Pelosinus fermentans DSM 17108: one gene and its partner. The protein of the gene in region 1 interacts with the protein of each later gene in a pairwise test. Links are inferred from orthologs where the notes say so. Each region holds a gene or a part of one and is shown on either strand. Other genes may lie near its edges. The genes, in order: ligA and leuS.

Region 1 (15,077 bases):
TATTAGGCTTTGGCAGTTAGTTTAACAATTAATATTGGTTTGTTGGTTTGCACTAGTTCACTTAGTGCAAACCCAAACCTTATCAATATAAACTTAGTTTAAGTAATGCTAAAAGGAGGAATTTGAGATGGAAAACCTGATACTATATAGCATTGGTGCAGTGGCATTAGGTTATTTTGCTTTAACTGTGTGGAAAAAAGTAACAGGAAAAGGAGGATCATGTTGCAGTTCTGAGAGTTGTAACGACTGTGAATGTACAGATAAGAATAATGATGAAAAATAGGTAAAGGGATGAAGATAGCTTTTAGGCTAACTTTATTTTTTAAACAATTAATGAGAATGATAATCAATAACAAGTAACGAATAAATAATAAAATGAAAAGGGGATATTAATATGTCTATTGTTGTAATTGGAGCCGATTATTTAGGAATTATTGAAAAGAATCTGTATTCGTTAGGGGTAACTAAATTGACTCATATTGATGGAAGGCGAGTCTCAAATCAAAATAAAATAAGCATCCCTAAAAAAACCCAGTTTGTATTAGTCTTAACTGATTATGTGAATCACAATACTGCTAAGATGGTAAAAGCCGTTGCTAAAGCGCAGGATGTACCGTTGGTGTTTGCCAAACGTTCTTGGGGGTCTGTTGAAGAAAAATTAGTTTCTGCAGGTGTGATGAATTAATCAGCATTATTATTTTTACAAGGTGGAATGGATATGTGTTGGAAAGAATTTTTGCAAGTTCAAGGTAGTAAGAATGATGCTGACTTTTTCTTTAAGTGGCTGGCGGTTGAATTAGCACCGACAATTTACGGTGAAAAACCAGGTACATTGCTTAATCTAATGGATTCCTCCAAAATCTTTATGAAGACAATGTGGCTTCAATATGGTGAAGCGTTATTAGCAAATGGTAATGTGGAGTGGCTGGTACTTAAAAATGAGCCCCATAGCATGAAAATACTTTTTTATCGTGTAGATTTATTAAACAGTTATGTTAATGATGAAGAAAATCGACGCTTTTTAGAAAGATTCGGTTATCATACAAGCATGAGTTTAGAAGATCTTCTGCTATATTTTAAAGGACGCTTTCAATCGATGTGCCCCCACGAAATGGGAATTTTATTGGGAATACCTTTGAAAGATGTTATGGGGTTTATGGGCATGGGTAAAGAAGGTCATACCTGTCAGGGTATGTGGAAAGTATATGGTGATCCTGAAACCTCACTGGGTATCATGCAGCGGATGGAAGAGATGAAAAGTCAAGTTGCTGGTTGGATGATGCAAGGTTACAAAGTGACTGATGTGTTGTGCGGTCCTTATTCGCAAACGGCTTAAATCTCTTCTCATTCCCCAGTTTAGTGAAAGTTCTATGGTAAAAGGAGTTTTTGATTATAAAGAATATTTTTATCTTTACATTATAGTAAGAATAAAGTTATAATCTGTAAGTCGATATTAGGGCTTTATTCTTACTATAATTGAGGTTTTTATTTAATAATGATGATGCTATGTGAAAAGAAATCAGCTATGAAAGCTGGTTTTTTATTGGTTTTAGTCTTTTTAGGTTTATCATTTGTACATGTTGTAGGAGTCAGTCGCCTGACGCCTGAATCGATTCGTAATGTAATAGTATCTTTTGGTTGGTGGGGACCTGTAATGTACGTTTTTATGTACAGTATCAGACCCTTGCTTTTATTTCCTGCTATTATTCTCACGTTAGCTGGCGGTTTAGCTTTTGGCCCTTGGTGGGGTACTATTTATGTTGTAGTTGGTGGAGTACTAGGTGCATGTTTGTGCTTTGGAATAGCTCGCTTATTAGGGCGTAAAAAAATGCAAAAATACCTAAGTAAATTTTCGTATTTACAGATATTTGAGAGCAAGATGGCGGCTAATGGTTTTCGTACCATGTTATTTATGCGAATTGTACCTATTTTCCCTTATGATCCAGTCAGTTACTTAGCTGGATTATCTAAAATTCGTTTTCGTGACTATGTTTTGGCCACGACTCTTGGGATGATTCCTGGTGCCTTTGCCTATAATGTTTTAGGGTATTCTCTTTTGGATATATTTTCTTCCACCTTTTTATTTGGAATCGCCTTGGCAGCTCTTGTTTTTTTTACTCCGCTGGCCTATCATTTACTTAATAAAAATAGAAGGGTTTGACTTTTGGGCAAACCCTTCTATTTTTATTAATAACTTGCCTATTCAATTTTCAATAAATAAGGTAAAATATAAAGTGGAAAAATTGTAGCAGTATAAGAAATAGCACTGGAGGACTTATCATGACAGAACTTTCTAAACCGACTTATGTTGTCGGGCATCGCAATCCAGATACAGATTCCATATGCTCGGCAATTGGTTATGCTTATTTTCAGCAAGTTAGAGGGGTAAATGCTGTAGCGGCCAGAGTTGGAAAAATAAATAGCGAAACAAAGTTTGTTTTAGAAACGCTAGGGTTTGTTCCGCCCGAACTGATTACGGATTTATATCCGAGAGTTAAAGACATTATGCAGTCAGAAGTAGTAACGGCGGGTCCTAAAGATACATTGCGGGATTTGGGGCGCATTATGAGACAACATAAGGTGAAATCAGTGCCTGTTGTAGATGAAAAGCGTTTCATGACGGGTGTTGTTACCGTAGGTGATTTAGCGAATTTATATTTTGATGAATTGCAAATGCAGGATTTAAGCCAAGCTGGTGTAGATTTTACTGGTGTGTTAAAGGCTTTAGAAGGTAGTCTGCTCTGCGGAGATAACTTAGAACGTAAAGTAGCAGGCAGAGTGCATATTGCAGCTGGAAGCCACAGTTTAATACAAAAATTTGTTAGTGCGAATGATATTGTATTGGTAGGGGACCGCAAGAATGCACAATTAACCTGTTTAGATTGTGGTATTTCCTGCCTGGTAGTTACAGGCAATGTTAAGGTGGATGAAGAAGTAATTCAAAAAGCAGCCAGATTAGGTGTTTTGGTTATTGAATCGGCTCATGATACCTACACTTGTGCCCGTTTAATAAACCAAAGTATTCCGTTAGAAATGGTCATGCGCAAAGAAGTAATTACCTTTAAACCTACAGATTTAGTTACTGATATAAAAAAAATAGTCGCTGATACGAATTACCGGGTATATCCAGTTGTAGAAAATGGAAAATTAGTCGGAGCCATTCATCGTGATAAATTGATTGTGCAGGAGCGGACAAAAGTAATTCTTGTAGATCATAATGAAAGCGGGCAGGCTGTTGAAGGGATTGAAGAAGCCCAAATTATAGAGATCATTGACCATCACCGCTTAGGCGGCTTGCAAACGAGTGAACCGATCTTTATCCGGCATGAGCCTGTTGGCTGCACAGCTACAATTGTTGCCAACATGTACTGGCATCGTAATATAACCATACCCTCAAATATTGCAGGTTTATTATTAGCGGCTATTTTATCTGATACGGTTTTATTTAAATCACCAACCTGCACTGACAAGGATCAACGAACTGCTAAGCAATTAGCAGAACTTGCCCAGCTAGATGTTCATGGGTTTGGAATGAGTATATTAAAAGCAGGAGCTAGTATTAAGGGAATGTCAACTGCTGATATTATTGCCAATGACATTAAGGAATTTCAGATTGGCGATTATCGGATGACGATTGGACAAATATCTGTTATGGATGCTGATGAAGTTCTATCGATAAAAGAAGAATTGCAGCAGAGTATGGAAGCACTGCGTCAGAAGGAAAACTATGATATGGTTTTATTAATGGTTACAGATATTTTGAATGAGGGCACTCATTTAGTATACATTGGGCAGCCTGTAAGTTTGTTAAAGCAAGCCTTTGGCAGCGAGGGTAAGGAGCGAGTTCTGTACCTCCCGGGCGTTATGTCGCGAAAGAAGCAGATTATTCCACCCATGTCAGAAGCCGCAAGAATATAGTTCAGCGGTTTGGCTATAAATAGATTATAGAAGAGCTTAAAATGCTCTATATAATCTATTTTTTTATAATTAACAGGAACTATCACAATTTTGCCGAATTAATTAAGGTTATTAAAACTCAAAAGTTGTGTTACTACGGAGGAAACTATGCAAAATATTATCGCTGGCTTAAATCCCATGCAAAGAGAAGCGGTTTTACATACCAATGGACCACTACTCATTATGGCGGGTGCAGGATCTGGTAAGACCAAGGTATTAACTTGCCGCATTGCCTATCTTTTGGAACAAGGTGTAGCGCCTTATAATATTTTAGCCATTACCTTTACGAATAAAGCTGCTGCAGAAATGAAAGAGCGCGTGCATACTATGGTCGGTGCTCAATCCAAAGATATTTGGCTTAGTACGTTTCATGCTTTTTGTGCTAAATTACTGCGTATGGAGATTAGCGGAATGGCTGGTTATAAAAGTAATTTTGTAATTTATGATACTTCCGATACCCAGTCTCTCGTTAAAAGTTGTTTAAAACAATTAAATCTGGATGATAAGCAGTTTCAGCCAAGCAGTGTTTTAGCTGCCATATCCAATGCTAAGAATGCCTTACAAGATGAACAGCAATTCACATCCTTATCCAGTAATTTTCATGAACAAAAAATAGCAGAAATCTATCAGTTATACCAACAGAAATTACGTACTAACAATGCCTTGGATTTTGATGATCTGCTCATGTTATCGGTGAGGCTCTTACAGAATAATGAAGAGGTTTTGGCAAAATACCAACGTAAATTTCACTATATTATGATTGATGAATACCAAGATACAAATAGAGCCCAATATTTGTTGGCAGGTATGCTGGCGGATAAGCATCGCAATCTTTGTGTTGTAGGTGATGCGGATCAGAGTATTTATGGTTGGCGGGGAGCGGATATTCGTAATATTTTAGATTTTGAAAAAGATTATCCAGAAGCCAAAATGATTACCTTAGAGCAAAATTATCGTTCGACTCAGGTGATTTTAGATGCTGCCAATGCTGTAATTGAGCACAATAGCTCCCGGAAACCGAAGGAATTGTGGACGCAAAATCCTCAAGGTGAACTGATTACTCACTATTTAGCTCACCATGAGAAGGATGAAGCCCAGTTCATTGGGGATACTATTACTAAGCTAAATACAGTGTATCGTACGTCTTATGGTGACGTTGCAATATTATATCGCACCAATACCCAGTCTAGGGCGATTGAAGAAGCTTTCATGCAGGCTGGTATTCCTTATGTGATTGTAGGAGGATTAAAATTCTATGACCGTAAGGAGATCAAAGATATCTTAGCTTATTTGCGAGTTATTTTTAATCCGGCAGATAGTGTCAGTCTTTTGCGAATTATCAACGTGCCTAGGAGGGGACTTGGAGATACTACGATTAGCCGCTTAACAGCTTATGCTGCAGAGAATAATATGACATTGTTTGATGTGGTGAGTAATCCTGAATTAGTACCAGGACTTACTGCAAGAGCAAAAGCTCCGTTAGAATTTTTGGCGGAACTGATTTTTAACTTAATGGCTCAAGTACATTCCTTGTCTGTTGTAGAATTAGTGAACAAAGTAATGCATGACTCTGGTTATGTAGAGGAGTTGCAAAAGAGCACTGATTTGCAAGATGAAAATAGGCTGGACAATTTAAAAGAGTTTCTAAGTGTTGCAAAGGAGTTTGCCAAGAGTGACGGGGAAGAAACTTTAGAACGGTTCTTAGAGCAGGTTGCTTTGGTTGCTGATATTGATAATGCTGAAATATCAGAGGCCCGTGTTACACTTATGACACTGCACTCTGCAAAAGGATTGGAATTTCCAGTCGTTTTTATGGCTGGTATGGAAGAAGGGCTTTTCCCTCATTCACGCACATTAATGAATGAAGAAGAAATTGAAGAAGAACGGCGAATTTGCTATGTAGGTATTACAAGAGCCCGCCGCAAATTATATATGACCAATGCCCGCATGCGCACCATTTATGGCAGGACGCAAATGTTTCCTTTATCCCGGTTCTTGAGCGAAATTCCGAGTGCCATGGTGGAAAAATATTCAGGCAGGCAAAATCATTATGGTTTTGCCAGTAATGGAAGTAAGGCGACCATCAATCCACCTGCTTCAAGTTCCACCGTTGTACAAAGTCCCCTGCGAGCTCCTATTGTGAAAGCTCATCCTCAAAAAGAGCAAAGCCGTGGTACTTGGAAAGTCGCTGATAAGGCTCAGCATACAAAGTGGGGAGTTGGTACTGTCATTGAGGTGAAGGGGAGCGGAGACAGCCAGGAGCTTAAAATTGCGTTTCCGGGCCTTGGCATCAAACTTGTCGTTGCGAATATGGCGCCGATTACCAAAGTGTAATAGAGAAGGAATAGTAAGCCTTGGGCTGTATGTTAGTGCAGCTGGTATAAAAGAAAGATACTTTGTGACAATATAAGAAAGCTGCAGTCTATGCTGCAGCTTTCCTGATTCTAATTTGGGAGTGATAGCAAAGCCGTGGAAAAAAAGCTAGATGATATACAGGAAATTCAAAACAAAATCATCCAGTTGCGTGAACAACTCCATTATCACAACTATCGTTACTATGTTCTTGATGATCCTGAAATGGGGGATGGAGAATTTGATCTGTTAATGCGCAGTTTAATCGAGCTGGAATCATCTTATCCCCAACTGATCACGGCGGATTCTCCTACCCAGCGAGTGGGCGGCATGGTTGCAGGCGGTTTTAAGCGTGTAAATCATGCTACACCCATGCGCAGTTTAGGAAACTGCTTTGCTGCAGATGAATTATTAGCTTTTCATAATCGAGTGCAAAATGGTCTGGGAGAAGAGCAGGATATTGAATATGTAGTAGAACTAAAGATTGATGGTTTAGCAATTAATTTAATCTATGAAAACGGTCATTTGGTAAGTGGTGTTACCCGGGGCGATGGTACCCAGGGAGAAGACGTGACTACGAATATTCGAACCATTAAATCAATACCGTTAATGCTGCGTGGTGATCATGCTGGAATTCCTTCTTTTCTGGAGGTGCGTGGTGAAATTTATATGCCCCGTAAGGAATTTGAGCGTTTAAATCATGAACGAGAAGAAGCAGGCGAAGCATTATTAGCAAATCCGCGTAATGCTGCTGCAGGGTCTTTGCGCCAGCTTGACCCGAAAGTGACAGCTAATCGAGCCTTAGATGTTTTTGTATACGGTATTGGTACTTATACAGGTATTGAATTAACTACACATGGACAGGTGCTAGGATATCTCAGTCAGCTAGGATTAAAAACCAACCCTCATTATCAGATATTTAATCAGATCGAAGATGTGATTGCTTACTGTACGGGTTTTGCTGAAAAGCGTCATGAACTTCCTTATGAGATTGATGGGATGGTCATAAAGGTAAATGATTTAAGCAGTCAGCAAATCTTAGGTTATACAGCTAAAGACCCAAGATGGGCGATTGCTTATAAATTTCCAGCGGAACAAGCGATTACTGTGGTAGAAGATATTTTTGTCGGGCTTGGCCGGACGGGAGTTTTGACGCCAACAGCAATTCTTCGCCCTGTAAGAGTAGCCGGTTCTACCGTTAGCCGAGCGACCTTACATAATCAAGACTATATAGAAGAAAAAGATATTCGTATTGGAGATACGGTAATTATTCATAAAGCAGGAGAAGTCATTCCGAAAGTTGTTGCAGTGGTAAAGGAGAAACGTACTGGAGGGGAGATCCCCTTTGTTATGCCAGAGGAATGTCCTGAATGCAAAGGTAAAGTAATAAGGCAAGAGGGGGAGTCTGCTCACAAGTGTACAAATCCCCATTGTCCTGCACTTTTTCGGGAAGGCTTAATTCACTTTGTATCTCGTGATGCTATGAATATTGATGGCTTGGGGCCAGCAGTATTAAATGCCTTAGTGGATACTGGCCTTGTTAAAGATGTGGCAGACTTGTATCGATTAGAAATGGAACAAGTCCTTACAGTACCACGAATGGGTAAGAAGTCAGCAGAAAATCTGCTCACTGCTATTGAAAACAGCAAACAGGCAGGCTTGTCCAGATTGTTATTTGCTTTAGGCATTCGTCACGTTGGCGTAAAAGCTGCCGGAATCGTAGCAAAGCGTTATGGTAATATGGAGGATATAAAGCAAGCTTCAGTAGAAGAACTGCTGGAGCTGGATGAAGTAGGCACTAAAATTGCAGAAAGCATCGTTGCATATTTTGCTGCTGAAGAAAATTTGGAACTGGTTGCTAGACTTGAAACTGCTGGGTTAAATATGACAGAAGAAAAGCAAATAATTACGGAAAATCAGCTTTTCTCAGGGAAAACGTTTGTATTAACAGGAACCTTAGATAAAATGAGTCGTAATCAGGCCGCTGACATGATTCAAAAATTAGGTGGTAAAGTATCCGGATCAGTTAGTAAAAAAACGAATTATGTAGTTGCTGGTACAGAAGCAGGCAGTAAACTTGATAAAGCTCAGGAGTTAGGAATAGAAGTGCTAGAGGAAGAAGATTTTCTAAAAATGGTTGGGAATGTTGAATAATTTAAAAATAGTGAAAAGGAATATTAGGACTTTTTGGAGAATTGCATTAGAATAAAAGTTACGTAAATTGTTCTAATGATTTTTCAAGTGAAAAGGAGTCAAAGAATATGCCTATAAAAATCCCCAATAATTTGCCAGCTGTAAATATTCTTGAGAAAGAAAATATTTTTACAATGGATGAAGATCGTGCCTATGCGCAAGATATACGCCCACTTCGAATATTATTATTAAATTTGATGCCGACGAAAATTGTTACAGAGACACAATTACTCCGGTTATTGGGGAATTCACCCCTGCAGGTAGAATTTGATTTCATCTACACAGCGACCTATGAACCTAAAAATACACCTCATGAACATCTCGTTAAGTTCTATGAGACTTTTGCTGATGTGAAAGATCGTAAGTATGATGGCATGATCATTACTGGTGCGCCAGTGGAAAAAATGCCTTATGAGGAAGTTGTCTATTGGAGTGAGTTGTGTGAAATTATGGATTGGAGTAGAAAGAATGTCTACTCTACCCTACATATTTGCTGGGGAGCTCAAGCTGCTTTGTATCATTATTACGGTATTCCTAAACATGACTTACCTCAAAAATTATTTGGTGTGTTTCCTCACACTGTAAATATGAAAGAAAAAATGTTATTTCGGGGCTTTGATGAAGTTTTTTATGTTCCTCATTCCAGACATACAGATATAAAAAAAGAAGATGTGGAGAAGGTGCCCCAATTATCCATCCTGTCTGAGTCAGAAGAGGCGGGTGTTTATGCAGTCATTGACAAAACCTATCGGCATTTATTTATTACGGGTCATGCTGAATATGATGTATTAACTCTTAAAACAGAATATGATCGTGATGTGGCAGAAGGGTTGCCTATTAATATTCCAGTCAATTATTATCCCAATGATGATCCTCAAAAAACACCAATCGTGCGTTGGCGCAGTGCAGCCAATTTACTGTTTTCCAATTGGCTTAATTATTATGTATATCAAGGAACTCCTTTTGATTTGAATCGCTTAAGTGAAGATGAATTGCGTGGTATTGATGGGGATGGGATTTAACTAAAACACTTTCTAGTTATTTGTCAGCTGTGGAGTAATGTAGAGGCTGTATTCCATGATGAATGGAATACAGCCTCTACTTTTTCATAGGAGCCATTTATAGTATGACTACCATCGTATTTCTATTTTATAATCGTTATTGTACCTTCTTTGCGCGGGGCAGGAGTTGGTTTTTCGCCGGCATTGTAGCCAAATGCTCCGGAAGCAACGATTGAATAGCCCTCAGGAATACCTAATTCCCTATTTAAGGATCGTCCTTCTTCAATATCAAACAAAGAGCGTAGAGAGTGAATCCAAACAGATCCTATGTCCAAAGCATGGGCAGCGAGAAATAAATTTCCTAATGCAAGGCTGCCATTATGTTGTGGAGCAATTGCTTTTTCATTACCAGAAACAATAATTAATGTTGGTGCATGGTAAAAGGGGCTAAAATTTTCGGCTTTGGCTCGTTCTGCAAAATCTGGGTTTCCTGAATTAAAAAAAATTGTCCGAAGGACTTCGTTGATTTTTCCTAGCAAATCCTTGTTTTGTATTACAGTAAAGTGCCAGGATTGTTCATTTCGGGCGCTGGGAGCAAATTGGCCTGCTTCGAGAATTACCGCTAATTCACTGTCCTTAATCTGCTCTTGTTTGAAGTTTCTAATGCTCCTGCGCTGCAAGATTGCCTTTACAATTTCACTCATGTTGTTGTCCTCCTACTGTTTTTATATTAACAAGTTACATAGCAATTCTCTTTGGGATATGCAGCTTGTTTAATATGAATCCGAAAGTCTTATCTTTTTCCTACCTGCACAACTGATACATTTTAGCAAAAAAAATTGAAGGCTAAGTATATTATATCAATATACTTAGCCTTCAGCTTTTCCCGATCAGCTATAGGGTATTTTGCTATTTACGAAAGTGATTGAACTAATAGTACTACAGACCAATTCTGCTGTCAAGGTTCATTTAAAAATGTAATGATACAATTGCATTGCCATTGACAACGTAATTTATACGTGCTAATATCATGTTAAATAAAGATAATTGTATCTATAGCGTGATTAAAGCAAGCTGATTGGCAAAAAGCTGAAGGCCTGGCAGAGTTATTTCTGTGCAGGCTTTTTTATTATTTCCATGTGAGGTTGCTAAAATGACAGTATGTAAATAGTATATAGTGACCGATCAGTAGGAAACTGAAGGCAAGAATTGATTCTAGCGTATGTAGAATCAGTTTTTGCCTTTTTGTTTTTAGTATGTCAGGTAAAAAGATGAAATGAGGTGCGAGAGATGGCCGTTTTGAGTCTTCGTGATGAAATGACACCGAAGGAACGTCTGGAAGCAGTATTGAAAGGAAGACCCTATGATCGGGTGCCTTGTGGAGTAGTGATTCATAATCAGGCGGGAAAAGTAGCAGGAATTCCTCATTGGGAATGCTATTTTTCAAGCGAAAAAACAGCGCAGACTCAAATTGCCGCTCACAACATATTGGGTGCTGAAGCAGTGGCAGCTGGACCAGGTTTACCGGGCATTGCTGAGGCTGTAGGCAGTATCGTGTATTATCCGAAAGAGGAGAATACTCCTTATATTACGGAGGTGGCGGTGAAACAGCCAGCAGATTTGGATAAACTGAAAATCCCCAATCCGTGGCTCGATGGGAGGCTGCCCATACATTTAGGGGCTTTACAAATTTTAGTTGACCGTCTGGGTGACTCTGTTCCGGTGACTAGTAATGTAGCCGGTCCCTTTACTACAGCAGCTAATATAAGAGGAACAGAGGCTTTTTTGCGGGAGCTATATCGGAATCCGGAATTTGCACATCGGTTGTTGCAGTTTTCTTTAGAGAGTACGATTGCCTATGTGAAAGAGGCTGCTAAGTTGGGAGCTAAAGTAAGTATCGCTGACCCCACTGCTTCACCGACATTAATCAGTCCAAAACAATTTCGTGAGTTTGCTTTTCCCTATTTACAAAAGCTTACAACGACGATTAAAGATTTGACTGGCAGTGCTCCATCCCTGCATATTTGTGGCAATACTACGAAGATCTGGCAGGATATGGTCGCCACTGGTGCCGGTATATTGAGCTTGGACGATACGATTGATTTGGCTGCTGCTAAGAAAGCAGTTGGTGAACAGGTTACCCTGTTTGGCAATGTCAAACCCACAGCAACCATGTACCTGGGAACTCCAAAAGACGTACGGCAGGATGCTAAAGAGTGTCTGGCAAAAGGTTATGATAATCCCAAAGGTTATATATTGTCTTTAGGGTGCGGGCTGCCGATGGGTGCTCCAGTGGAAAACATACAGGCATTATTTCAGGCAGCCCGGGAATTTGGCAGATATCCACTACGATTAAGCAATTTTAGCTAAAAAAATATAAATTGAATGTATGAGCAAAGGAGAAGGATAGTATGGCAAATAATAAAGAAGAATTACTCAAACAGTTGGCTGATGCTGTGGTAGACATGGATGAAGAAAAAGCGGTGGAGTTATCCCAAATTATCGTAGCGGAAGGTATTGATGCCTATGAAGCGATTGAAAAGGGGCTTTCTGCTGGTATGGAAGTGGCAGGGCGGCTGTTTGAAGAGGAAGAATATTTTATTCCTGAACTGTTAATGTGTTCGGATGCTATGTATGCCGGACTTAGTGTTTTGAAACCCCATCTTAAAGCGAAAGAAGGAGCTGCAGAGGAAAAAGTCAAAATTGTCATTGGAGTTATTGAAGGTGATACTCACGATATTGGTAAAAATCTGGTGAAGATTTTATTAGAAACTTCTGGCTATGAGATAATTGATCTTGGGCGGGATATTTCACCACAGAAATTTATTGATACAGCAAAAGAACAGGATGCTAAAATTATTGCTATTTCCACGCTAATGACAACAACGATGGATGGGCTGGCAGAAGTCATCCGCTTACTGCAGCAGCAAGATATTCGAGAACAGTTTAAAGTCATGATTGGCGGTGCGCCCGTTTCACAAGCCTTTGCTGATAAAATCGGTGCAGATAGTTACGCTGTGAATGCGGCAACTGCCGTACGTTTGGCTCGGCAGCTTACCGGAGGAGCGGCCTAATGGTTTTTGAGGCGATGACACCATTAGAGAGAATGGCGGCTTATAATAAGGGAGCGGTAATTGATCGATTGCCTTGCGTACCTATTGTTGGGAATACTGCGGCAAGAGTAATCGGTGTCAAGGTGTCTGAATTCCAGGGAAATGGAAAATTAATAGCGAAGGCACAAATTGCAGCCTATCGTCGATTTCGCTATGATGTGATCAGAATTTTTACGGATTTGTATGGGCAGGCTGAGGCAATGGGAGCCAAAGTTTATTATCCGGCTGATGAGACTGCTTATCTTGATGTGCCAGCCATTAGCAATATTGCAGACATTCGTAGTCTGCAACCTGCGGACCCTTATAAGGATGGTAATTTGCCTCAACATCTAGAAGCTATGAAACTTACTCTGGAAGCGGTAGGTAAGGAGGTGCCCGTTACTGGGGCAATTACTGGTCCCTTCACCAATGCAGCTTTTCTGATTGGTACGGAAAACTTAGTCCGGCTTGTAGGAAGAAATCCACAAGCTGTGCACGACTTGTGTCAGCTGTCATTAGAAACGGCACTGCGGTATGCAAAGGCGATTGTTGATATTGGTTGTACGCCTAGCCTGACAGATGCGATGTCCTCGGGAACCATCATTAGCCCAAAACAATTTCAGGAGTTTTCTTATCCTTATATTAAAAGGCTTATTCATTACATTCACTCTCGGGGGAAAACAGTCACATTGCATATTTGTGGTAAAACCGATAAATTGTGGGATCTAATGGTCGATGCTGGCGCAGACAGCATTAGCATCGACAATGTCGCCAATCTATTGGAAGCTAAGGTGAAAGTAGGTCATAGAGTACGTCTTATGGGGAACATTGCACCATCAGAAGTTATGCTGCAAGGCACGCCCCATGATGTAAGGGTGGCAGTGAATCAATGTGTACAACAAGCTTATGACAGCCCGAAGGGATATATTGTGGCTTCCGGTTGCAGTCTTCCTACAGAAACGCCGTTTGTCAACATTGACGCCATGATGGATGCGGTGCGAAAAATAGGCGACCCCAGTTAATAGTGAAAAGAGTAAGAAGAGGGCGGTTTGAATGAGCAATTTTACACCAAAGGAACGTTTATTGAAAGTATTGCATAAAGAAAAGACAGATAGACCGCCGGTCATTTGCCCTGGTGGCATGATGAATGCGGCTATTGTAGATGTTATGAACCGGGGCGGGCATGTTCTGCCTATCGCTCATAGTGATGACAAATTAATGGCTGAATTGGCTGTCGATGTTTTTACTAACACTGGTTTTGAAAATCTAGGTATTCCCTTTTGTATGACTGTTGAGCCTGAGGTACTGGGCAGCGCAGTTGATTATGGCAGCATGAAATGTGAGCCTAAAATTACGCAAGAAGTTTTTTCATCGTCATCGGCTGTAGATTTCCGCGAATTTGCTGTTATGCTCCAAACAGGACGGGTTAATACGGTGATGCAGGCGACTTATAGTGTGGCGAGGCGATTTCCTGATATTCCGGTCATTGGCAATCTGACCGGACCGGTCAGTACAGCGGCTTCTATTGTTGATCCCATGGTTTTTTTGAAGGACTTGCGCCGCAATCCGTTAGCTGCTCATAAAGTAATGGAATATGTAAGTGACTTTTTAATTGCTTATGCTGCATTAATGATTGACAATGGTGCGGATGTTATTTCCATTGCTGATCCGACAGCTACTGGAGAAATCTTAGGACCTCGCATTTTTTGTGAATACCCTCTGGTATATATCAACAAGATTGTTGAGGCGATTCATTCTCAAGGCGTACCTGTCATTGTACATATTTGCGGAAATATAAACGCGGTAAAACATACTTTACCAGAATTGAAGGCTGATGCTATTAGTACGGATGCCATGGTGAATTTGCGGAAGCTCAAAGAGGAGTTCCCCAAGTTGGTTACCATGGGGAATGTTAGCACCTATTTGCTAGAGATGGCGACTCCGGAGAAAGTAGTCCATAACACTAGGCATTTGCTGCAAGAAGGCATTGATATTATTGCTCCAGCTTGTGGTTTGAGTACCTCAACCCCTTTGGATAATATAAAAGCGATGTCTGGTACTGTGAAGGAGAAATGAAGTATGCCGGTAGTGTATTTTAAAAGCAATGATAAAGTAGTAGACGTAATAGCTGGGACAACAGTACTGGCAGCAGCGCGTTTAGCGGAGGTTATGATTGATTCACCTTGCAACGGGAATGGAACCTGCGGTAAATGCAAAGTGAAAATAACTGGTGATTTCGCCAATAAAATGGTATTAAGGGGAAATCTCGGACTTTCTAACATAGAAAAATTTCAGGGAATTGCTTTGGCTTGCTGCGCAGAAGTGCAGGATGATGTAGAAGTAGAAACCATAGATCGGCTTGACAACGAAAGTCTGCAAATCCTAAGCACGGGACAACATCTTATGGTAGAATTGGCGTGTTCAATTCAAAAAGTATATGATAACCAAGTTGGTAAGACAAAAGTAATAGCAAACGGGGTAC
Region 2 (15,223 bases), 1.0 Mb from region 1 along the record:
GATAGAGCCAACGATGGTTAGGCTTTGCAGCCTACGATGCAGTAAGCTTTTCCAAATAAGTAATAGCAAAATCTTTTCTCCTCTCAGCAATCCTTTGATTGAATAATGTAAATAAGCTATAAGGTTAGCTATCCTTGCTGCTGCCCCAAGCAGTCCAGACAATTCCCGTCCCTGTTACAGCCAGTAGGGCGGCGCCAATAGTAAGGAAAAAGGTGGTTTTTAAACAAGAACCATTTTCACAAATGCCGATAGCCCAGGATTGGGGCAGAAGGATACTGCTAATTCCCAGCAATATAATGATAAATCCAGCTAATAAGCGGGCTTCGTTTGTACGCAATACCAGCAATGCAGCAGAAACAATAACAGCTAACAACGTGATAATGAATTCTGCCTGATAAGTATAATGGCAGGTCATTGGGCTGCCAGTCTTCGTAAGTCCATCGCAAATCGGTACAAGTCTCGGCAAAATCAGTAAAAAGAGACTGATGAAGACTGCAATCCAGGATAGTAGCTTATACTTTTTCATTTTAATCAACTCCTTTTTTCATTTTCTGGTATCATGTTAATGTTGCTCGTTCGCATTGTAATCAAGATATCTCTGCTGCTGTTAAGGGCGGCATCATCAGTTAATAAATTAGACTGGTGATGCTCGTGATTTTTGCTGTTGCGAAAGGGTACGCGGTTTACTCCAGTGTATAGAATCCCAATTCCCAGCAAGAATATCAAAAATGCGATGGCCAAAAACTTTTGTACTGTCATGATTATATTCCCTCCTTTATAATTTAAAAAAATATAAACATCAAGCTGTAAAATAAGAAAAGGCCAGATCAAAATTTCCGCAGAAAAATTAATCTGACCTTTGGTTATACCAATCAGTCGTGTAAATAGATTATGTTGTAGTGTCATTATATCATACCTTTTTCTTATTATGATTGAAAACAGTATCATTGTCTACTGTCCTAAAGTACTATTCATTACTAAAAATACTAATGAGAAAGATTATTATTGACAAAATTGAATTTTCCTATTAAGTTTTAAATGAAATATGTAATGATTTTTGTTATGGAGTAAATGTATGAATATGAAAAGAATGAAATGGATCTCTGCATTATGTACCACTCTCTTCATTGGTGTATTTGAATTTGTACGGCATTATTTCTTGGATTTTATTTCGATGAGCTGGGGAAATCTACTGGTTGCTGTTGTGACTGGACTATTGTTTTATATCTATTTTCATGGTATTTTTTCTCTATTGGAAAGTCTTTATTATAAACTGCAAAAGGGACAAGAAGAGAGGGCTGTTTTGCAAGAGCGAGACAGAATTGCTCGGGAATTACATGATAGTGTTTCTCAAGCTTTATTTTTTATGAATGTTAAGGTGCTGGAGATTGGTACTGCTCTTAAGCAGCAACGTCAGCCTCTAACAGAAGTAAAAGAATTGCAGGAGGCCATTAAATTTACCGATGCAGATATACGGCAGCATATCTTTGCATTGCAGAAAGTGACTCATGAGAATATTAATTTAGTGGACGTTATCCAAACCTATATTAATGTTTATAAAGAGCAAAATAATATAAATGTGGACCTAATGATAAAGGGTAATGGCAATAGTAGGTTAAGTAACTATGTAAAATCCCAGTTGTTTCGTATTTTTCAGGAACTTTTATTTAATATTCGTAAGCATGCTGAAGCGAAGCAAGTGGATGTCAGTTTGCTAGAGGATGAGCATCAATTTTCCATGATCATTTGTGATCATGGAAAGGGGTTTCCTAAAGAAGAATTAAACCCCAATAAAATGTCCTTTGGTTATAAAATGCTAAAAGATGCTGCTTGTGCAATTGATGCTACACTGCAGATAGAAAGTATTTCAGGCAAGGGAACTACGGTAACTGTTAGCTTGGAACTAAAATAGGAGGCTAAGTGAATGACGATTAAGGTGTTAGTGGTAGATGATCATTTATTATCCCGAAAAGGTATTATCAGTATCCTTTCATCTCATGCCATGTTTGAGATTATCGGGGAAGCAACGAATGGTCAAGAAGCTTTAGCAAAAGCAAAAGAGCTGATGCCAGACCTTATTTTGATGGATATTCGAATGCCTGGTGGCAGTGGTTTAGAAGCTACAAGGCTGATTAAGGAAGAAATGCCATATGTAAAAATTGTAATTTTAAGTGTATCTGATGATGTACAGGATTTTTTTGAGGCTATAAAGAAGGGGGCTCAGGGGTATTTATTAAAAAATATGGAGCCTGAATACTGGTTAGATTATATTATCAGTATTGTTCAGGGAGAAGCACCTATTTCCCGAGAAGTTGCTAGTAAAATACTCCAGGAATTTTCGATTCAAAAGACGGATGCATCAGGGAGTAAATTATCAGAAAGAGAAAAGGAAGTACTTCAATTAGTTAGTCAGGGTCTAGGAAATAAAGAGATAGGGAAAGTACTTTTCATTACAGAGAGTACTGTCAAAAATCATTTGCGTAATATTTTAGATAAGCTTCATTTACAAAATCGTATGCAGCTCATTGCTTTTGCTTATAAAAATGGCTTGATATCATAGTCGGGAATTGTGAATAAAAATAAACTGATAACTTAGATTGTTGCATTTATAATGGAAATCATCACGTCAATCTAATTTAAAAAATGCTTTTCAAAAGCCCAGAGGAATAGTAAAATTTTCTTTGGGGTGAAGAAAATGGATATTTTAAACGAATTGCAAAGAACAATGCTGGAAGTGGAAAGAGAATCGGAACACAAAGGATACTGGTATCGTGTCAGCGATATTCTAACAATCCTAATATGTGGAATGCTGTGTAGCTTGCAAACTATTGATGATATTCATGAATGGTCTTTGTCCGCTCCGGCGCATAGATTCTTAGAGGAGTTCTTTGGAATAAAAAAAATTCCGTCCAGAGCCCAATTTTATAATATTTTGTCCTATGTAGATTCCAAAACATTCAATGAATCCTTCATCAAATGGATGCAAATCGTTCTGCATGGAAACATAAGCGGAAAGACTGTTGCGATAGACGGAAAAACAATCCGTTCAACCGATAAACTCACAAAAGATGGGAGCATTCTGCACATCGCAAGCGCAATTGTCTCGGAACACGGATTAGTAATTGGTTCGCGCGAGTGCGGAACAAAGACGGGAGAGATCACGGCGTTTCGGGAACTAATTGAAATGCTTGATGTGAAAGGTGCGGTTGTGGTAGCGGATGCCTTGCATTGCAACCATAAGTCAGCCGAGGCGGTTGTTGCTGCCGGAGCAGACTATCTGTTTGTTGTCAAAGATAACGTGCCAACACTCAAAGAGGACATCGCACTTTTTGTGAAAGAAGAGAAGCTTGAAAAATGTGTGAAAGTCGAAAAAAACGGCGGACGCATAGAAAAACGTACAGCATACGCATGCTGTGAAATTGATTGGCTTGACGGGCACGAAAGCTGGAAAAACCTACAGAGCATTGGCGCTATTCACACCGAATTTGAAAAGGGTGGAAAGCTCTCCAGCGAGTGGCACTACTATATTTCCAGTATACCGCTAACCGCTGAATCGCTCCTTCATCATGCACGTCTTGAATGGGGCATTGAATCCATGCACTGGCTGTTGGATGTACATTTTGCTGAAGATAAAACGCGGGTATGGGATATGAATGTGCAAAAAACGCTTAATATCATGCGAAAAATCGCGTTAAACCTCGCGAAGGATTACAAAGCAAAAACCAAGAGCAAATTACCTATTTCGGGACAGTTAAAGCGAAATCTGTTTGATGTCCAAAACCTTTCCGCATTTTTAACATTTTTTACCTTAAATTAGATTGACGTGTGGAAATCATAAAAGCATATTGACAAATCAGTGCAAAGCATTATAATAGAAGAAAAGTAACAATTAGCAGTAATTAATTTGCGGGTTGCAATAATTTTAAGGTTATCTGTTTGGAGCATTGTAACGCAAATAATGACAAATCAATAATGATATAGCTGATCAGTAGTATATGCTGAAGGTAAAGAAGTGATTACGATACGGTAAATCATTCTTTGCCTTTTTTTAATAATTAAATTGCTTTATTAAGAAGCAGCCACTTGCCCGACTATAAAAAAAGTAGAGGTCAAGTTCCTAATTTAGGAACTTGACCTTTTTTATATAAAACCATAAATATGAGGAGTGAAAAACACATGTCAGAGAATAATATACCATTTGTAACATCAGTGCAGGAAAAAAGTGATAAAATTGTTGCTCGTAATATTCATCAAGTTTATAAAATTAAACAGCAGGATAGTGACAGTCTAACGAACTTTGAGGCAATTAAACAATTAGATCTTACTGTAAAACAGGGAGAATTTCTTGCAATTGTAGGACCAAGCGGTTGCGGAAAATCAACATTTCTCGATATGATTGCTGGATTGGCAAAGCCCAGCTCAGGAGAAATATTCATTGATAATAGAAAAATCACTGGTCCAGCATTAGATCGAGGGATTGTATTGCAAGGTTATGCGTTATTTCCCTGGCGGACGGTACGGAAAAACGTAGAGTTTGGTTTGGAAATAAAAAAAATCCCCGAGAAAGATCGTAAGGATATTAGTCAGCGATATATCGAATTGGTTGGATTAAAGAATTTTGAAGAGCGCTATCCCCATGAATTATCAGGCGGTATGAAGCAGCGCGTAGCCATCGCCAGGGCGCTGGCATATGATCCGGAAGTGTTGCTGATGGATGAGCCTTTTGCTGCTGTAGATGCACAAACTAGGGAAACTCTGCAGGAAGAATTATTGCGTATTTGGGAACAAACAAAAAAAACCATTGTGTTTGTTACTCATGGTATTGATGAAGCTGTATTTTTAGCTGATCGGGTTGCGGTAATGACTGCCAATCCAGGTACAATTAAAGATATTATTACGATTAATCTGCCAAGACCGCGAGATGGTATACGTTCTTCAGCTGAATTTGGCTGGGCAAGACATAAAATTTGGGAGTTATTGCAGAATGATCCATCTGCCGCAAATAAGGTAAAACCAGAAAATCAGGATATTGCAGATTTTATATCACCATCAGCAGCACTATAAGCAGTGAAGGTGTAGTTTATGAAAAAAGTTTTTAATAAATTCCGCGGCGTGATAATCCGAAGTTCTGGTCTCCTGACCTTTCTTGCACTTTGGGAGATAGCGCCGCGCTGGGGCTGGGCTGATCCTCAATTCTTACCGCCATTGTCATCTGTATTAAAAGCGGCAGTTGTACTTTGGGACGATGGTTTCTTAATGGATTTTTTCTGGTGCTATGCTGATTGGGGTGCTGGGGTTGTCAATTGATTTATTCGTTCAATATATTGAAAAGAAAGTAATTATATGGGAAGTAGAGGAGAGAGTAGAATGAGTGAGAAAGAAGAACGAAAGCATGGATTTGATACCGTCGCTCTTCATGCCGGTCAAATACCTGATTCAGAAACAGGCGCGAGAGCCGTGCCTATTTACCAGAGTACATCTTTTGTCTTAGGGGACACAAAACGAGCTGCCAGGATTTTTTCATTGGAAGAATTGGGTAACGCCTATACAAGAATGATAAACCCGACTCAGACGGTTTTTGAAGAAAGAGTAGCAGCGTTAGAAGGCGGTGTGGGAGCTTTGGCAGTTGCCTCCGGGCAGGCGGCTATTACATATTCTATACTAAATATTGCTCAGGCAGGAGATGAAATTGTTTCATCAACGGCAATATATGGTGGAACGTATAACTTGTTTCATCATACGTTGCCGAAACTGGGTATTCATGTTTCTTTTGTAGAACCAGGTGACCCTGAAAATTTTCGTCAAGCAATTACCCCTAAAACCAAAGCGATCTATGCTGAAATTATTGGTAATCCCAAAATTGATATTTTAGATATTGAAAAGGTAGCAAAGGTAGCTCATGAAAATAACATTCCTTTAATTATTGATAGTACTTTTGCAACCCCCTACTTAAATCGGCCCATAGAATGGGGGGCAGATATTGTTGTTCATTCTGCGACTAAATTTATTGGCGGGCATGGAACTTCCATTGGAGGAATCATTGTTGACGGCGGTAAGTTTAATTGGGATAATGGTAAATTTCCAGGTTTAATTGAGCCAGATCCTAGTTACCATGGTCTTTCTTTTACTGAGAAATTTGGTAATGCAGCTTATATTTTAAAAGCCCGCGTAACCTTGCTGCGTGATATTGGAGCGGCAACCACTCCCTTTAATTCCTTCCTATTTTTGCAGGGATTAGAGACGCTCTCAATACGTCTGGAGCGGCATGTTGCCAATGCCCAAAAAGTTGCTGAATTCCTGGAACAGCATAAACTTGTTAAGTGGGTTAATTATCCTGGACTAAAAAGCAGCGCCTATTATGAACTAGGGAAGAAATATTTCCCTAAAGGAGCAGGAGCAATTCTTACTTTTGGTATTCACGGCGGCTTAGAGGCGGGGACGAAATTTATTGATAACTTAGGTTTATTTTCTCATCTGGCAAATGTTGGTGATGCCAAGTCTCTGGTAATTCATCCAGCTAGTACGACTCATCAGCAGCTGCTGCCTGAAGAGCAATTAGCGAGTGGTATTACAGAGGATCTTATACGCTTATCCATTGGACTGGAAGATATAGATGATTTACTGTATTATCTTGATAAAGCCCTTACTGCAAGTCAGTAATATAAAATAAACCGGTCTCTTCAGTTTGAGACCGGTTTGTTTTTATACTGTTTTCATCCACTTTTCAAATTCCTCAACGACTTCCTCGCGGGCAACTTGCACGGCTTCGCCGCTCCACTCTTGCCCGGTATCCCCATCATACCAGAGGTCCTTATTGCTGAATGTACCTGTAGGGTATAATTTTTCTTGTATGGCTGTGTGCATGCCATCAAGTAGGCTTTGCTTAATGGTTTTACGTGATGTTCTATGACCTGATTTTTCTGTAGGGGTTACTTCAAGACCCGTCTCCCCTTTGCTGATTTCAATATGAGATAACATTTTTCCTTGTGCTTGGGCTGCTGAAATGGACTGTCTGGCAGCACTAGTTGCTTGTTCATGGCTAATCGTATCGTCAGACACTGTAATTCTAATATTTCCTATGATTAGTTTATACATAGAATACACCTCCCAAGAAAAAATATATGCATTTAAAAAAAATATAGAACTAGATAGTAGACACCAATAGTGTTAATTTGACTTTCAAGATAGGGTGGGATATAATATTATCTAAGTCCTAAGATACAGAGTAGTAGGCTTTATTTATGGTGCAGAAAGTTGGCGGATGATGCGAGCCAGCCCTTAAATCCGCTGAACTCACTGTGGAGGATCAGCTATGAATTAGTAATAGCTGACGCTTGATTAGTGTTAACAATCATTGAGAGGATGGCAACAGCTGTCAATCAGGGTGGTATCGCGGGTGTATATAACTCGTCCCTGGCTAATAAGCCAAGGGGCGGTTTTTTATTTTTTATAAATAGGAGGATTTTAAATGAACGAAAGATATAATCCTAAAGAAATTGAATCTAAATGGCAGAAATACTGGGCTGAAAATAATGCTTTTAAAACGGAACTCAATCGTCAGCGTCCAGAATATTATGTTTTAGAAATGTTTCCTTATCCTTCCGGCAATTTACATATGGGTCATGTTCGCAACTATTCTATTGGTGATGTAATTGCGAGATTCAAAAGCATGCAAGGTTATAATGTACTTCATCCTATGGGATGGGATTCTTTTGGGATGCCTGCTGAAAATGCGGCGATCAAGCATGGTGTTCATCCAGCAGAGTGGACCTGGGAAAATATTACCAACATGCGGCGTCAACAGCAGGAACTAGGCTTATCTTATGATTGGGATCGAGAAGTGGCAACCTGTCATCCTGATTATTATCGTTGGACTCAATGGTTGTTCTTATTGTTCGTAGAGCGTGGACTTGCCTATAAGAAGAAAGCTGCAGTGAATTGGTGTAATGAATGTAATACAGTGCTCGCAAATGAGCAAGTAATTGATGGTGCTTGCTGGCGCTGCGATTCTGTCGTAGTTAAAAAAGAATTAGAACAGTGGTTTTTCAAAATTACAGACTATGCGGACCGGCTTTTAAATGATCTTAGTGAGCTGAAGGGGTGGCCTGAGAGAGTTAAAACGATGCAGGAAAATTGGATTGGTCGTAGTGAAGGTGCAGAATTCAGCTTTGCTGTGGCAGGTTCTGAAGAAAAAATTGCTGTATATACCACACGGCATGATACGGCTTTTGGTGTAAGTTATGTAGTCTTGGCGCCGGAGCATAAATTAGTAGAAAAGCTGATTGCTGGTAAAGACAATGCAGGAGAAATTCGTCAATTTGTTGATAAAGTACGCAATATGAGTGAGATTAGCCGAACCTCCAGTGAATTTGAAAAAGAAGGTATATTTACAGGGGCTTATGCTGTAAATCCCTTCACTGGTCAAGAGGTGCCAATTTGGGTAGCAAATTATGTTTTGGTGGAATATGGTACTGGGGCAGTTATGGGTGTTCCAGCTCATGATGAACGAGACTGGCAATTTGCCAATAAATATAATTTAACCAAAAAGATCGTTGTACAGCCTGAAGGGCAGGAATTGGCACTAGACACGATGGAAGGCGCATACAGCGGCGATGGTATCATGGTCAATTCTGGGCAGTTTAGTGGCATGGAGAGTGAAGCAGGTAAAGTAGCAATTGCAAAGTGGTTAGAAGAGCAAGGCTACGGCAAGCGTCATGTAAATTATCGTTTGCGTGATTGGCTGGTATCTCGTCAACGCTATTGGGGAGCACCAATTCCTCTTATCAATTGTGCTGACTGTGGTAGTGTGCCTGTTCCAAAGGAGCAGTTACCTGTTTTATTGCCCGAAAATGTAAATTTTGCTGCAGGATCGGTTTCGCCGTTAGCCAAGGTAGAAGAGTTTGTAAATTGTACATGCCCTAAATGTGGCGGCCCTGCGAAGCGTGAGACTGATACGATGGATACTTTTATTTGTTCCTCATGGTATTATATGCGTTATGCAGACCCTAAGAATACAAATCTTCCTTTTGATTCCTCAAAGGCTGACTATTGGGCACCTGTCGATCAATATATTGGTGGTATTGAGCATGCGATACTACATCTTTTATATTCAAGGTTCTTTACAAAAGTGCTTAAAGATGCAGGATTAGTAAATGTAAATGAGCCATTTAAGAACCTATTAACACAAGGAATGGTTATAAAAGATGGTTCCAAAATGTCTAAGTCTAAGGGGAATGTCGTGTCTCCTGAAGAAATTATTGCAAAATACGGGGCTGATACAGCTCGATTATTTATTTTATTTGCTGCTCCGCCGGAACGTGACTTAGAATGGAATGATCAAGGCGTAGAAGGTTCTTATCGATTCCTTGGACGTCTATGGAGAATTGTGGATCACTATGCTTCGTTCATGGCAGGAGAAGAATCGGGATATGACAATAACACTCTTAGTAAAGAGGAACGAAATCTTAGACGTGTATTGCATGCAACGATTAAGAAAGTAACAGAAGATATTGGTGATCGTTTTAACTTTAATACCGCCATTAGCTCTATTATGGAATTAGTAAATGCGATGTATACCGCTAAGGATCAGAATCTAGCTGTCAATCCTGGGTTAGTGCGAGAACTTGTTTCAAGTTTATTGTGCTTGTTAGCTCCTTTCGCGCCTCATATCACAGAAGAATTGTGGAGTGAAACTATTGGTCAAGGTAGTGTGCATAAACATATATGGCCTGTGTTTGATGAGGAGGCTATAAAGTTAGAAGAAGTAGAAATTGTTGTACAGATTAATGGGAAAGTGCGGGAAAAAATTGTTGTTTCTGCCACACTTACGTCAAAGGAATTAGAAGAAAAAGTATTAGAGCAAGAAAAAGTGCAGGCACTACTTCAAGAGAAACAAGTGATAAAAGTAATTGCCATAGCAGGAAAATTGGTTAATATCGTAATACGTTAATGAATTTATTTTAGAATGTAATGATATAGAAATAGTCCGGTCGAATATAGCGATCGGACTATTTCTATATATCATTTACGTGGAACTGCTTCTTAAAAACAGATCTCCTTTAATTGAATCAAGAAACTTTTCTGAAAATAAATTGCCAAGAGAATCAAGGACATGTATAATAATACTAATAAGATAATATCAAAATGATAATATCAAAATGATGATATAAGAATTATCTTAAAGTGGAAACCGCCAATTACTCTATTTTTTCTAACGAAGACTTGATTCTGGTGGGGTCTTAGCTTCCATCGGATATGATAATTAGCGGGAGGTTAAGGATATGAATGAATCCAAACAAGGTTTTTTTAAAGATGATGGCAGCAATCATCAAATACACTCCTCGAATACGGTAGATATGGTTATTTTCAGCGCAATTGATAGTGAAGATAAAGATCCAAGACGACTGCCTGATAAAGTACTGCAAATTCTTTTGGTAAAAAAGAAAAGGGATGTATTAAAAACAAATGGCAATGCATCACAAGAGGGAAAATGGTCTTTGCCGGGAGGGTTTGTTAATTACGAAGAAAGCATTGATGAAGCTGCTGTAAGAGAATTGAAGGAAGAAACAAACTTGGAGAATGTATATATGGAGCAGCTTTATACATGGGGGCGAGTCTATCCTAACCTTCATAGAAGGGTGATCAGTACATCCTACATGGCCTTGGTAGATCGAAAAAAGTTTACTGTAAAATCAGGTGAAGATGCAGAAGATGTACGATGGTTTAACGTCCGCAGCAATGTCATTGGCAAATATAAACATCCAACGATAAATGGATATATTCTTGAGCAAACCTTTGAAATTATAATAGAAAATAAAGAGATTACCATAAAAGATCATGTGATAGTAAAAAATACAGTAGAGGGACATATCTCAAAAACAGAAAACACGTATGTTGAGAATAAAGATGGCTTAGCTTTTGAACATGCTAAAGTAATACAGTATGCTCTTGATAGGTTGAAAAATAAAGTAATGTATACGGACATTGCTTTTAGCTTGATGCCAGAATTATTTACGCTTACAGAATTACAAAAAGTATATGAGGTTTTATATCGCCGGGAATTAGCAGATGCTTATTTTCGAAAAAAAGTTAAAAGAATGCTTACCAAAACAGCATTATTATCAGAAGGTAAGCAGTTTAGACCTTCCAAGTTATATCTTTTTAATCCGCGATGGAAGGATGAAGAAGAATAGCAGAGTGAGGCGCTGCAAGGAAAATAAAGAATCATAGTTTGTGAGTTTAAATAGTCTGTATCTTTATTCAATGTGAGAGAGGGGCAAAAAAATGGCTATATTTAATGGTGAAAGATTAGCAGCAGAAATTTTTAAAATTGAAGCAGATAAAATTCGGCGAGGCTGGTATTCTGATAAATATTTTAGTAATAATGTAATTTTATTAGAAGCATTGGCAAAGGAAGGGTATACGTTTGCCGGCAATAGTGACATAAAAGATGTGGATTGTTCTATGGTGCAGGTTGGCGATGTAGAAGTTGAAATGCAATTTTTTACTCGCAGAAGACCATGGAGTTTAGTCGCTGGGGTAGATGAGGCGTTAGCAATTATAAAAATGTGTACCGGTTACTTTGATGAAGAAGGAAACTTTGTAAATACCTACCATACATTAGAGGTTGAAGCAGTGCAGGATGGCACTTTTGTTGAGTATGATGGAGATCCATTGAGTGTGCAACCCGTTATTAGAATTCGTGGCCGTTACCGGGATTTTGCTAATCTAGAGACGGTGATCTTAGGGGTCATTGCTGAGCCAACTCGAATTGCCACAAATGTATATAATACATTAGTCGCTAGCCGCTCTAAAGATATTTTGTTTTTTCCCGCACGATTTGCTCACTATAAAATGCAGGCTTTGCATGGATATGCCTATTCATTGGCGATTCAAGCCTACAACCAAAAATATAGTAAGAAAAATTCTCGATTTGTAAGTACAGATGAACAGGGAACTTGGTGGGGCGGAGAAGGTGGAGGAACCATTGCCCATGCGACAATTTGTTGTTTCTTGGGAGATACCGTTGAGACTATGATGCAGTATTCCCGCATTTTTGATAAAATCGTTTCCAGATTGGTATTAGTTGATTTTCATAATGATTGTGTCGGTGAAACGAAAGCTGTAATGACGAAGATGTTTGCTGCCTACCTTGCTTATTATAAAAAGGGCCAATTTGATGAAGCAGAAAAATATAAGCTATATGGGGTACGTCCTGACACCTCTAAAAATATGCGGGATAAATCCATTGTTCCTACGGGAAATAAGCAGCAGGATATGGGAGTGTCACCGAGACTTGTCTGGAATTTGCGAGAAGCAATTGACAGCGTTTATCATGAGTGGGACCTAAATGAAGAGGAAACTGCAATTGCCAAAGAGTGGTGTGAACAAGTCAAGATTTGTGTCACAGGGGGATTTAATGCAAAAAAAATAAGAGAATTTGAAGAGATGGATGTACCTGTGGACATTTATGGAGTTGGTTCTTCTTTACTGGAAAACTCCGATGAAACCAATAATGATTTTACTGCGGATATCGTTCGTGTAAAGATTAATAGTCAATGGTACAATCTATCTAAAATTGGTCGCTCTGTCTGCGAAAATCCTAATTTGGAAAAAATTCAATAATTATATAAAAAAATAATCCCTATTGTAAAGGAAAAACTATGTTTTTGTCGAAGGAATAGGCAAGTTACAATAGGGGGGATATCGATGGTTGAGCAGCGGAATAAGTTATTATTTATTGTGATGCTGGCGATATTGATTGTAGCAGGCAGTTTCTATAGTTTTTGGCAGAAGAACACAGTGGCCGAAGTAGCATCTTCCGATGGCGTTGCAGTTAAAAATGAATCTCATCAGCCAGAACAATCTGATGAGATCTTCGTATATATAAGCGGTGCTGTTCATAAACCAGGTGTATTTAAAGCATCTCCTAATTCTAGAGTATTTGATATCGTAGCGATGGCTGGCGGTCTTACAGCTGAGGCTGATGTGGCTAAAACCAATTTGGCTCAGGGAATCAAAGACGGTATGCATATTCATGTAGTGGATAAGCTTCCGGTTTCCAATGAGCATTCAGCAACGACTGGCACCACTAAGACAAACGTAGGTAATAAAGTCAATATTAATCATGCTGATAAAGGCGAACTAGACACACTGCCAGGTGTGGGACCTGCGTTAGCAGAGCGAATCATTGAATATCGCCAAACAAATGGCAGTTTTACCAGTATTGATGAACTAAAGAATGTTCCTGGAATCGGATCAAGTAAATTTGACAAAATGAAAGAAAAAATCACAAATTGATAATTAGATCAATTTCAGCATGGACCGGATAGTGTGGAAAATGCCGAATATTTCCGAAGCATTCTAAATGAAAATACTTGACAGCTTATTTATCGTGGTGTAATATCTATATAAAGTTACATATCTTAAAAAAAATAATGATTATGGTTGATCAGTTGAGCTGAAGACCAGAGATGTTTTTATACGTCTCTGGTCTTTTTTGTCGTCTTTTTGACAAGAAAGAACAGAGGATGACAAAGAATTATATTCATTATTTTCGAATTGTATCTTTTATGCAATTGGTATATAAAATCAGAAAAGGAGGTTGATAGTAATGAAAAAGCTAAATGCATGGCTACCGGTATTATCGGCAATTTTGGCAATCCTTGTAGATTATGGAGTTGGAAATATTGATAAACATACGCCTGCAAAACATCCTTATTTCATGTATTTACTTGTGGTTTTGCTTGGAGCTTTTACAATCATTGCATTATTATCATATTTTAATCCAAAAGTAAAGGAATGGATTGAAGACAGATCTTTATTTATTGCCGCAACAATTTTATTTCTAAATGTAATTAATATAGTGACCAAGAAACTAGGACTTCTTCCTGTGATCTTCTTTCCAACGCTTGACAAAATATTAAGCATTATTATAGAAGACCGGGATTTTCTTGCCTTGTGTCTCGGTTCTTCAGGAAAGCTTCTTTTTACAGGATATTTTTTTGGTGCAATTGCTGGGTTTGCTACAGGTATAGCTGTAGGATTCAGCAATTCGGCAAACTATTGGATTAGTCCTCTAATCCGTATATTGGGGCCAATTCCTGCGACGGCATGGATTCCACTAGTACTCATTAGCTTTCCAACAACATTTACGGCCAGTGCATTTTTGATTGCCCTTTCAGTATGGTTTCCGACAACTGTTATGACAAGCAGCGGTATTTTTAATGTTCGCAATGCGTATTTTGAAGTGTCAAGCACATTGGGAGCGGGAAAGTATTATCAAATATTTATGGTTGGTGTTCCTGCCGCTATGCCTCATATGTTTATCGGGCTTTTTAATGGAACGTGTGCTTCCTTTATCACATTGATGACAGCTGAAATGTTAGGTGTTAAAAATGGCATAGGCTGGTACATTAATTGGCAGAAGGAGATGATGGCTTATGCAAATGTCTACGCAGGACTGATCATAATTGCTGTTACATTCTCGATTCTCATTACACTGCTGTTTAAAGTGCGGGATAATGTGCTTGTGTGGCAGAAGGGAGTCATAAAATGGTAGGAGAAATTAAAGTAGAGGGGGTTGTGAAACGCTTCCAACAACAAAATGCAGAAGAGGTTATTGCCTTAAGTGGTATTGATCTTAGGATTGAGACAGGAGAATTTGTATCACTTATTGGCCCTTCTGGCTGCGGGAAATCTACGCTTCTTCGTCTGATTGCCGGTTTAAATGGTGCTGATGAAGGCAAGCTGTATATCGATGATGAAGAAATAAAAAAGCCATCTTACGAACGGGGCTTGGTATTTCAAGATCCTATGCTTTTTCCTTGGCTGAGTGTCTATGATAATGTTGCATTTGGATTGAAGGCGCGCAACATATACAAAGCAAATCATGCGGAAGTTCAAAAGTTTATTGATTTAGTAGGATTATCAGATTTCAGCAGATCCTATCCTCATCAACTTTCTGGTGGCATGGCACAAAGAGCGTCTCTTGCCCGGGCATTAGTAAATCATCCTAAAGTGCTGTTGCTGGATGAGCCTCTTGGAGCTCTTGACGCTTTTACGCGAATGAACATGCAAGATGAACTCATTCGTATTTGGAAGGAGCGAGGTACGACCATGATCATGGTAACCCATGATGTAGATGAAGCGATCTATTTATCCGACCGCGTAATTGTCATGACACCAAGACCAGCCAAAATCGAAAGATGTATTGAAGTACAGC

The links.
Region 2: the proteins of ligA (region 1) and leuS interact in binary tests that used the Escherichia coli proteins (3 or more experiments, as listed by UniProt). The link is inferred for Pelosinus fermentans DSM 17108 from one-to-one orthologs.

What each region holds. Positions count from the first base shown.
Region 1 is NZ_AKVN02000001.1:3,189,338-3,204,414, reverse strand. What follows is about bases 6,000-8,944. They hold ligA (NAD-dependent DNA ligase LigA), read left to right. Parts: upstream 6,000-6,426; coding sequence 6,427-8,463; downstream 8,464-8,944. Other genes in these bases: metA (homoserine O-acetyltransferase MetA), read left to right, coding at 8,571-8,944; pcrA (DNA helicase PcrA), read left to right, coding at 6,000-6,291. Also shown: feoB (ferrous iron transport protein B), read left to right, coding at 1-20; FR7_RS23925 (hypothetical protein), read left to right, coding at 128-283; FR7_RS14775 (DUF2325 domain-containing protein), read left to right, coding at 395-685; FR7_RS14770 (DUF3793 family protein), read left to right, coding at 719-1,336; FR7_RS14765 (TVP38/TMEM64 family protein), read left to right, coding at 1,496-2,161; FR7_RS14760 (putative manganese-dependent inorganic diphosphatase), read left to right, coding at 2,281-3,918; more of pcrA, read left to right, coding at 4,066-5,999; more of metA, read left to right, coding at 8,945-9,524; FR7_RS14740 (nitroreductase family protein), read right to left, coding at 9,647-10,207; FR7_RS14735 (uroporphyrinogen decarboxylase family protein), read left to right, coding at 10,794-11,873; FR7_RS14730 (corrinoid protein), read left to right, coding at 11,915-12,577; FR7_RS14725 (uroporphyrinogen decarboxylase family protein), read left to right, coding at 12,577-13,617; FR7_RS14720 (methylcobamide--CoM methyltransferase), read left to right, coding at 13,649-14,671; FR7_RS14715 (ASKHA domain-containing protein), read left to right, coding at 14,675-15,077. UniProt on the Escherichia coli protein: DNA ligase that catalyzes the formation of phosphodiester linkages between 5'-phosphoryl and 3'-hydroxyl groups in double-stranded DNA using NAD as a coenzyme and as the energy source for the reaction.
Region 2 is NZ_AKVN02000001.1:2,140,327-2,155,549, forward strand. Bases 7,118-10,208 are described here. They hold leuS (leucine--tRNA ligase), read left to right. Parts: upstream 7,118-7,468; coding sequence 7,469-9,949; downstream 9,950-10,208. Also shown: FR7_RS24165 (ABC transporter permease), read right to left, coding at 1-69; FR7_RS09610 (DUF4418 family protein), read right to left, coding at 125-526; FR7_RS24170 (hypothetical protein), read right to left, coding at 532-759; FR7_RS09620 (sensor histidine kinase), read left to right, coding at 1,076-1,912; FR7_RS09625 (response regulator), read left to right, coding at 1,925-2,560; FR7_RS09630 (ISAs1 family transposase), read left to right, coding at 2,696-3,817; FR7_RS09635 (ABC transporter ATP-binding protein), read left to right, coding at 4,177-5,064; FR7_RS09640 (hypothetical protein), read left to right, coding at 5,113-5,307; FR7_RS09645 (homocysteine synthase), read left to right, coding at 5,368-6,660; FR7_RS09650 (hypothetical protein), read right to left, coding at 6,703-7,095; FR7_RS09660 (NUDIX hydrolase), read left to right, coding at 10,281-11,192; FR7_RS09665 (nicotinate phosphoribosyltransferase), read left to right, coding at 11,284-12,624; FR7_RS09670 (ComEA family DNA-binding protein), read left to right, coding at 12,709-13,299; FR7_RS09675 (ABC transporter permease), read left to right, coding at 13,613-14,560; FR7_RS09680 (ABC transporter ATP-binding protein), read left to right, coding at 14,554-15,223.